DNA from 2 places in the Paraburkholderia sp. GAS38 genome. Region 1 is predicted to be linked to the other one. Evidence: riboswitches for the same ligand, from Rfam matches in the RefSeq annotation. Region 1 holds a riboswitch; the other holds the start of a gene.
What was found. A riboswitch is a leader RNA that binds a small molecule or an ion and turns the genes downstream of it on or off. The one in region 1 is predicted to bind thiamine pyrophosphate.
Positions count from the first base shown of each region.

Region 2: another riboswitch for thiamine pyrophosphate. It lies ahead of P3T42_RS33105 (FAD-dependent oxidoreductase); the one in region 1 lies ahead of thiC (phosphomethylpyrimidine synthase ThiC).

Region 1 covers NZ_JBNDJO010000002.1:411,095-415,268, reverse strand. The annotation lists gene P3T42_RS06045 (molybdopterin-dependent oxidoreductase) at 1-732, opposite strand, end outside; gene P3T42_RS06040 (cytochrome b/b6 domain-containing protein) at 744-1,394, opposite strand; TPP riboswitch at 1,745-1,863, shown strand; gene thiC (phosphomethylpyrimidine synthase ThiC) at 1,954-3,885, shown strand.
Region 2 covers NZ_JBNDJO010000019.1:106,178-110,351, reverse strand. The annotation lists gene P3T42_RS33110 (ABC transporter ATP-binding protein/permease) at 1-1,147, opposite strand, end outside; TPP riboswitch at 1,512-1,623, shown strand; gene P3T42_RS33105 (FAD-dependent oxidoreductase) at 1,833-2,981, shown strand; gene thiS (sulfur carrier protein ThiS) at 3,054-3,251, shown strand; gene P3T42_RS33095 (thiazole synthase) at 3,327-4,142, shown strand; gene thiE (thiamine phosphate synthase) at 4,139-4,174, shown strand, end outside.

The DNA of each region.
Region 1 (4,174 bases):
GACGAACATCTCGACGATGTGCTTCGGATTCTTGTAGCCGAGCTTGGTCGGCATGCGCAGCTTCATCGGGAAGCCGTATTTCGTGGGCAAACGCTCGCCGTCGTATTCGAAGGTGAGAAGCGTCTGCGGATGCAGGGCCGTCGCCATGTCGATGCTTTCGTAGTAGTCGTCGGCGCATTTGAAGCCGACGTACTTCGCGCTGGTGTCGGCGCCGACGCGGCGCAGGAAACCGGCGAACGGCGTGCCGCCCCAGCGGCCGATCGCGCTCCAGCCCTCCACGCAGATGTGGCGCGTGATCTGCTCGGCGTGCGGCAGCGCGTACAGCTCGGGCAAGCTCCAGGTGCGCTGGCCGGTGACGAGGCCGCTCACTTTCAGCCGGTAGTCCGTGGGATCGACCACGGGCGCGGAATCGACGTCGTAGAACGCGTTGAACGGGAACGGCCGCGTGATCTGCGCTTCGGTGTAGGTCGGCGCCAGTTGCTGCGGATCGAAGATAAAGGCCTGGGCGCGATCGTTCAGACGCGAGACGGCCGTGAGAAACGCGTTCACCGATTTGTCGTCGGTGAGCGAGCAGCCGGTCAGCATCGACAGGCCGCCGAGCGTCAGCAACTGCCTGCCGAACAGGCGCCGCGACGGCATCGAGAGTTCACGGCGTGCGTCGATCAGGATCGACTCGCGGTCAAGCTGGCTCGAGAGCATGCGCCGGGCCGGTTTTTTGTCTGGGGTGTTCATGTCAGGTTTCCTTAACGACCACGCAGCATCGCGAGCAGCGAGCGCGGGACGAGTGCCACCATCGCCAGGTGCACGACGATAAAAGCCGCCATCAACGACATCGCACAGAAGTGCACGATGCGCGCGTTGTCGTAGCCGCCCATCAGTTCGCGCAGCAGCGGAAACTGCACCGACTTCCAGATCGCAAGACCCGAGAGCACCAGTACGATCAGGTCGCACACCACGAACACGTAGGCGAATCGCTGCACCGCGTTGTAGACGCGCAGATCGGCGTGCGACAACTTGCCGGTCAGCGCGGCGACGAAGTCGTGCAGGATGGCGCGCGGCGACAACGGCAGAAACTTGCGAAAGAAACGCCGGCTCGCCAGGTTGAGGGCGAGATAGACGAGGCCGTTGAAGAACAGCAGCCACATCGCCGCGAAGTGCCATTGCAACGCTCCGCCGAGCCAGCCGCCGAGTGTGAGCGATGGCGGGAAGGTGAAGCCTTTGAAGATCGGCGACGCGTCGTAGATGCGCCAGCCGGAGAGCATCATCGTGATTGCGGCCAGCGCATTGAGCCAGTGCGTGACGCGAACCCACACCGGGTGAATCGGACCGGTGCACGGTGCAGCGGGGGGTGCGGCGGGCGGCGCCGTGCCGGATGAGATGTGAGGGGTAGCCATGTGAAGCTCCGTGAATCAGGAATATGAGGCGCTGCGGGTAGCGGAGCTCAGCGAATGTCGTCGTGACCGGTCAATGGCAGGCTCCATCAGGGAATCTGCACGTTTGTCGGCCCACGCCGGCCGTTATGACAACGGAACCGAAATATTTTTTGGGGAGGGAGAAAAAGACACGCGAAAACCCGTGAGAACATCGCACCGCAGACCAGCCCGCCTCACCTTTCATGCTGCGGCGCATCACGCCGCGTAGCCTAATCGAGACAAGCCTCCCCGGCTGTAAGCTGGCCAGGGATCGCGCAGCGCCGATTTCAAGACCGGTTGCCAAGCACCGCGCGGCCGGTGTATCGTGTGCGCTGCTAACGCGGGGGTCCTGCGTCGCACAGAGGTTGGAGGTCTGTGCTGCGTGGGTGAGAAATACCCTTTGAACCTGATCTGGATAATGCCAGCGCAGGGAAGCGTACGGAATTCGCACCGCAGCACCGCCTCATCCTCTCGCGAATTCCGACAACTTCCGTCTCGTCTCCTGCTTAGCGGCCCCACATAGCTTTGCATGGAGATCCGCATGAACGCCAATCCGAAGTTCCTTTCCGCCGACGCTCACGTCGATGCGGCCGCTGTCGCCCCGCTGCCGAATTCCCGCAAGATCTACGTCACTGGCTCGCGCCCCGACATCCGCGTGCCGATGCGCGAAATCACCCAGTCGGATACACCGGACAGCTTCGGTGGCGAGAAGAATCCGCCCGTCTACGTCTACGACACGTCGGGCCCCTACTCCGATCCGGACGCCACGATCGACATCCGCGCCGGTCTGCCGGCACTGCGCCAGCGCTGGATCGAAGAGCGCGGCGACACCGAAGCGCTGAGCGGCCTCTCCAGCGACTTCAGCCGTGAACGCGCCGCCGATACCGCCACCGCCGATCTGCGCTTCCAGGGCCTGCACCGCACGCCGCGCCGCGCCAAAGCGGGCGCCAATGTCTCGCAGATGCACTACGCGCGCAAAGGCATCGTCACGCCGGAGATGGAGTACATCGCGATCCGCGAAAACCAGCAGCGCGCCGCGTATCTGGAGACCCTGAAGACGAGCGGCCCGAACGGCGAAAAGCTCGCCGCGATGATGGGCCGCCAGCATCCGGGGCAAGCATTCGGCGCGAGCGCATTCGGTCCGAACGGCCTCACGGCCATCACGGCGGAATTCGTGCGCGAAGAAGTCGCGCGTGGCCGCGCGATCATCCCGAACAACATCAATCACCCGGAAAGCGAGCCGATGATCATCGGCCGTAACTTCCTCGTGAAGGTGAATGCGAACATCGGCAACTCGGCGGTGACCTCGTCGATCGGCGAAGAAGTCGACAAGATGACGTGGGCGATCCGCTGGGGCGGCGACACGGTGATGGATCTCTCCACCGGCAAGCACATCCACGAAACGCGCGAGTGGATCATCCGCAATTCGCCGGTGCCGATCGGCACGGTGCCGATCTACCAGGCGCTGGAAAAGGTCAACGGCAAGGCCGAAGACCTGACGTGGGAAATCTTCCGCGACACGCTGATCGAACAGGCCGAGCAAGGCGTCGACTACTTCACGATCCACGCCGGCGTGCGTCTGCAATACGTGCCGCTCACCGCCAAACGCATGACGGGCATCGTCTCGCGCGGCGGCTCGATCATGGCGAAGTGGTGTCTGGCTCATCACAAGGAAAGCTTCCTGTACGAGCACTTCGAAGACATCTGCGAAATCATGAAGGCCTACGACGTGGCGTTCTCGCTCGGCGACGGCCTGCGTCCCGGTTCGATCTACGACGCCAACGACGAAGCGCAGCTCGGCGAGCTGAAGACGCTCGGCGAACTCACGCAGATCGCGTGGAAGCACGACGTGCAGACGATGATCGAAGGCCCCGGCCACGTGCCGATGCAACTGATCAAGGAAAACATGGACCTGCAACTGGAATGGTGCGACGAAGCGCCGTTCTACACGCTGGGACCGTTGACCACCGACATCGCCCCCGGCTACGACCACATCACGTCGGGCATCGGCGCTGCGATGATCGGCTGGTTCGGCACGGCGATGCTCTGCTACGTGACGCCGAAGGAACACCTGGGTCTGCCGAACAAGGACGACGTCAAGACCGGCATCATCACCTACAAGCTCGCGGCCCACGCGGCGGATCTGGCGAAGGGTCATCCGGGTGCGCAGGTGCGGGACAACGCGCTGTCGAAGGCACGCTTCGAGTTCCGCTGGGAAGACCAGTTCAACCTCGGCCTCGACCCGGACAAGGCGCGCGAATTCCACGACGAAACGCTGCCGAAGGACTCGGCCAAGGTCGCGCACTTCTGCTCGATGTGCGGCCCGCACTTCTGCTCGATGAAGATCACCCAGGACGTGCGCGAGTTCGCCGCGCAGCAAGGCGTGACCGACGACGAAGCCTTGAAAAAAGGCATGGAAGTGAAGTCGATCGAGTTCATGAAGAAGGGCGCTGAGATTTATCAGCGGCAGTAAGGGCAGCAGGCGGCGCATGCAGCAGGCGCCGCCCGCCCGCTCGCTTGCCTGCTTGCGATGCAGCGTCGAGCCCGCCACCGGCGGGCTCTTGCATTTGCGGACGGACGGGACGACGCTCACCGCGGTCCGACGAGGCTCGCTGAAGAACGGACGGTGTCGGCAGAGGCAAATCATCCTCAATAAGCCACTGAAATAAGCGGTAACGACTTTGCAACCTGACGCCCGGCCGCACGGCGTAAGCTAAGTGGAGGTGCCGTTTTGCCCATCCAATCATCACTATCAACTGTCG
Region 2 (4,174 bases), on a different contig from region 1:
TGGTGAGCCTGTCCTCGTCGACGTAGTGCAGGTTGATGCCGCCATGCACGGTGGCGGGCGAGGTGGCCTCTTTCATGTGCGACGAACGCATGACGCGTTTGAATTCGCGCAGACGATTCACGGTAGCGCGCCAGTCGACCAGGCTGCCGTAACTGTTGATGAACCAGGAGAACGAATCGCTCACCGTGCCGAACGAGTTCTGGATCTGCATCAACACGCCCATGGTGAAGGCGCCGGTGAAGTACTTGGGCGCCGCGACAATGAGCGGAAAGATGAACGCGATCTGGCCGTAGAAGCTCAGCACGAAGCTCAGCCGCTTGGTGTACTTCATCACGCGCCACCAGTTGTCGCGAATGCGCTGGAAGAAGTTTTGTGCGTTCGCCCGTTCGGTCTGCTCACCATCGTAAAACGCGATCTGTTCCGAGTTCTCGCGCACCCGGATCAGGCCGAAGCGAAAATCCGCCTCGACCTTCTGTTGCTGGTACGTAATCGAAACGAGCGGCCGGCCGAGCTTGTACATCACGTACGAGCCGCCCAGCGCATAGAGCGCGGCGACCCACACCATGTAGCCCGGAATGACGATCGGCATGCCGCCGAGTGTGACGGTCAAGGCCCCAGCGAGCGTCCAGAGGATGGTGACGAACGTAATGAGCGTGACGACCGTCGAGAGCAGGTCGAGCGTCAGCGAGAGGGTGCTGGTCGCAAAGGACTGCAGGTCGTCGGTGATCCGCTGGTCGGGGTTGTCCGTGAGGCGGTCGCGCTCGATCCGGTAGAAGGCGCTGTCGCCAAGCCATTCTTCGAGGTAGCGGGTGGTGAGCCACTGGCGCCAGCGGAAGCCGAGCATCTGACGCAGATAGCGGCCGTAGACAAAGAGGACGATCAGCGCCGCAACCAGGACGACCCAAACCGTCATCAGGTGGGGGAAGTCCTTCACGCTCTTGTTTTGCAGCATGTTGAAGAACTCGCCGTTCCAGCTATTGAACTTGACGCTGATCCAGACGTTGGCGAGGTTGATCACGATGATCGTAATCAGGAGTCCCCAGGCGATCTTCCATTCTTCAGAGACCCAGTAGGGCTTGATCAGACTCCACGCGGAGACTTTATCGTCCGGTTCTAGCGTGCCGGCGGGGGAAGTATTGGGTGTCATGACCATCCTGAAGAAATGCTGGCTCATCTTGGGCCGCTTCGCCATGGCTGGGCTCGGATGGCTCAGCCTATGACGAGTCGGCGCTACGGCGGTATTGCGATTGCGGCTTGCGTCTCGACCCCGTCGCACGACGCTGGACGTCCGTTGCCGGATGCCCGTCGCCGGATTCTGGCCCGAGCGCCTTAAGCGAAAATTAATCGCGGCGGACGCAGCGAGGCGCTTGTCCTGTCGTGCGTGAAGCGGGAAGCCGTGCGCTCGTTGCATTGTGCCAGAGGGCCGCGCGCGGCTGCATCAATCGGCAGTGGCGGCTGCCGCACAGCCGCGCCGGTTTGCGGCCCGCGCGCCTTTTATGGTCTAATGACTCTCGACGAAACAGGGGTGCTTTGCGCGCGGGCCACACGCCGCGGCGAGGCTGAGAGAGACCCTTTGCACCCGATCCGGGTAATACCGGCGCGGGAAGTTTCCGGAAGTCAGCGTTTCTTCCAGCTTTTCTTCCATTCCCCGCCGGGCGGCGTCCGTCACTGGATGCGCCTTTTGCCCGGCCGGCCTCGCAAGCCGGTTTCGTCCTTGGGTACGTGCGCCTGTTGCCGTACGGAAAGGATACGATGACCGCTCAATCTTCAGTTTATTGCCTCGTTTGTCCCCTCATGGCGCAAACCGCTCTGCGCGTGCCGGCGGGACGGCGATGAGCACGCACGCCCAGGCGGATTTCGCCGTCATCGGCGGTGGTCTGTGCGGCCGGCTGGTTGCATGGCGGCTCGCCGGCGCGGGGCACCGCGTCGCCCTGTACGAGCGCGGCGATGCCGCCGGCTCGCAGGCTGCCGCGTGGGTGGCGGCGGCGATGCTCGCCCCGCTCGCCGAAGCGGCCAGCGCCGAATTGCTGATCACGCGCCTCGGCGCCGCCTCGCTCGACTCCTGGCCGAGCGTGCTGGCCGAATTGCCCGAACCGGTGTTCTTTCAACGCAATGGCACGCTGGTCGTCTGGCATCACGCCGACCGCACCGAAGCGCCGTTGTTCGAGCGCCGCGTGCGCTCAAATGCGCCGGCGGATCTGCTCGAGGGCGGCTTTGTCGCGCTAGCGGGCGCCCAGCTCGGGGCGACCGAGCCCGCGCTCGCCGGCCGTTTCACGCAAGGCTGGCTGTTGCCGCACGAAGGGCAGCTCGACAATCGCCAGGTGCTCAGCGCGCTTGCCGCGGGTCTGGCCGAACGCGGTGTCGAGACGCACTGGAATACGCCGGTCGCCGATCACGCCCTGCCGCCGGCCCGCGTGACGATCGATTGCCGTGGACTCGGCGCCAAGGCGGTGTTGCCCACCTTGCGCGGCATCCGCGGTGAGGTCGCCCGCGTGCATGCGCCCGGTATCGGCCTCACGCGTCCGGTGCGCCTGCTGCATCCGCGCTACCCGTTGTATATCGCGCCGAAGCAGGACGATCTCTACGTGATCGGCGCCACCGAAGTGGAAGGCGAAGACATGTCGCCGGTCAGCGTGCGCTCCGCGCTGGAATTGCTGAGCGCGGCGTTCTCGGTGCATCCGGGCTTCGGCGAGGCGCGCATTCTCGAATTGAACTCGCAGTGCCGCCCGACCTTGCCGGACCACCGTCCGGCGCTGGTGTGGGATGGCGCGCAGACCTTGCGCGTGAACGGCCTGTACCGGCATGGCTACATGATCGTGCCGGAAGTCGCGGACGAAGCCGCCCGCTTTGCCGCCGCGCTGCTCGAAGGACGCATCGGCGATGCCGACGCCTTCGCCGGCTGGCGGCGCGATGCCCGCTGGAGCGAGCTGTTTCAGCTCGCCCGGCTCGATCCACAGAATTGCGCGCAGGTGCCGGCATGAGCGTTGCGAAGATGGCTGCATCGGCCGTCGTGCCCATCACTTGCGTGATCGATTGAACCGTATCTGAACACCATGGACATTCATATCAATCAGAAGCCGTTGTCGCTCCCCGACGGGGCGACCGTCGCCGATGCGCTGGTTGCCTTCGGCGCGCGTCCGCCGTTCGCCGTCGCGCTGAACGGCGATTTTGTTGCCCGCACCCAGCACGCCGCGCGCGCGCTGCAGGCGGGCGACAAGCTCGACGTCGTGCAACCCGTCGCCGGCGGCTAAACGGCGCTCGCCTGCGGGCCAAACGTGGTCGCCTGCGGCCAGGGCCCGCGCATTGCCAGAGACAAGGATTTTCAGATGACTGCTCCCATTCCCGCCGACGCCCTCACGCTGTACGGCCAAACCTTTGCGAGCCGGGTGCTGCTCGGCACCTCGCGCTATCCGTCGCTGCAGTCGCTGTCCGACTCGATCGATGCCGCGAAGCCCGGCATGATCACGGTCGCGCTGCGCCGCCAGATGAACGACGGCGGCGCCGATGCCGGCTTTTTCGACCTGCTCAAACGCCACGGCGTGCCGGTGCTGCCGAACACGGCTGGCTGCCAGAGCGTCGGTGAGGCGGTCACGACCGCCCATATGGCGCGCGAAGTCTTCGAGACCGACTGGATCAAGCTCGAACTGATCGGCGACGACTACACGCTGCAACCCGACCCGATCGGCCTGATCGAAGCGGCCGCTCGGCTGGTGAAGGACGGCTTCAAGGTGCTGCCGTACTGTACCGAAGATCTGGTGATCGGCCGGCGCCTGCTCGACGCCGGCTGCGAGGCGCTGATGCCGTGGGGTGCGCCGATCGGCACCGGCAAGGGCGTGATCAATCCGTACGGCCTGCGGGTGCTGCGCGAGCGGCTGCCGGACGTGCCGCTGATCGTCGACGCGGGACTGGGCGTTCCGTCGCATGCGGCGCAGGTGATGGAATGGGGCTTCGACGGCGTGCTGCTGAACACCGCGGTGTCGCAGGCGACTCACCCCGAGGCGATGGCCCGCGCCTTCGCGCTGGGCGTCGAAGCGGGTCGCGAGGCCTATCTCGCGGGGCCGATGGCCGAACGTGAAACCGCCCACGCGAGCACGCCGGTGGTCGGCATGCCGTTCTGGCATCAGGACGGGAGCGCAGCATGAACGCGACCTCGACGCAGACTTCGCCGCTCGGC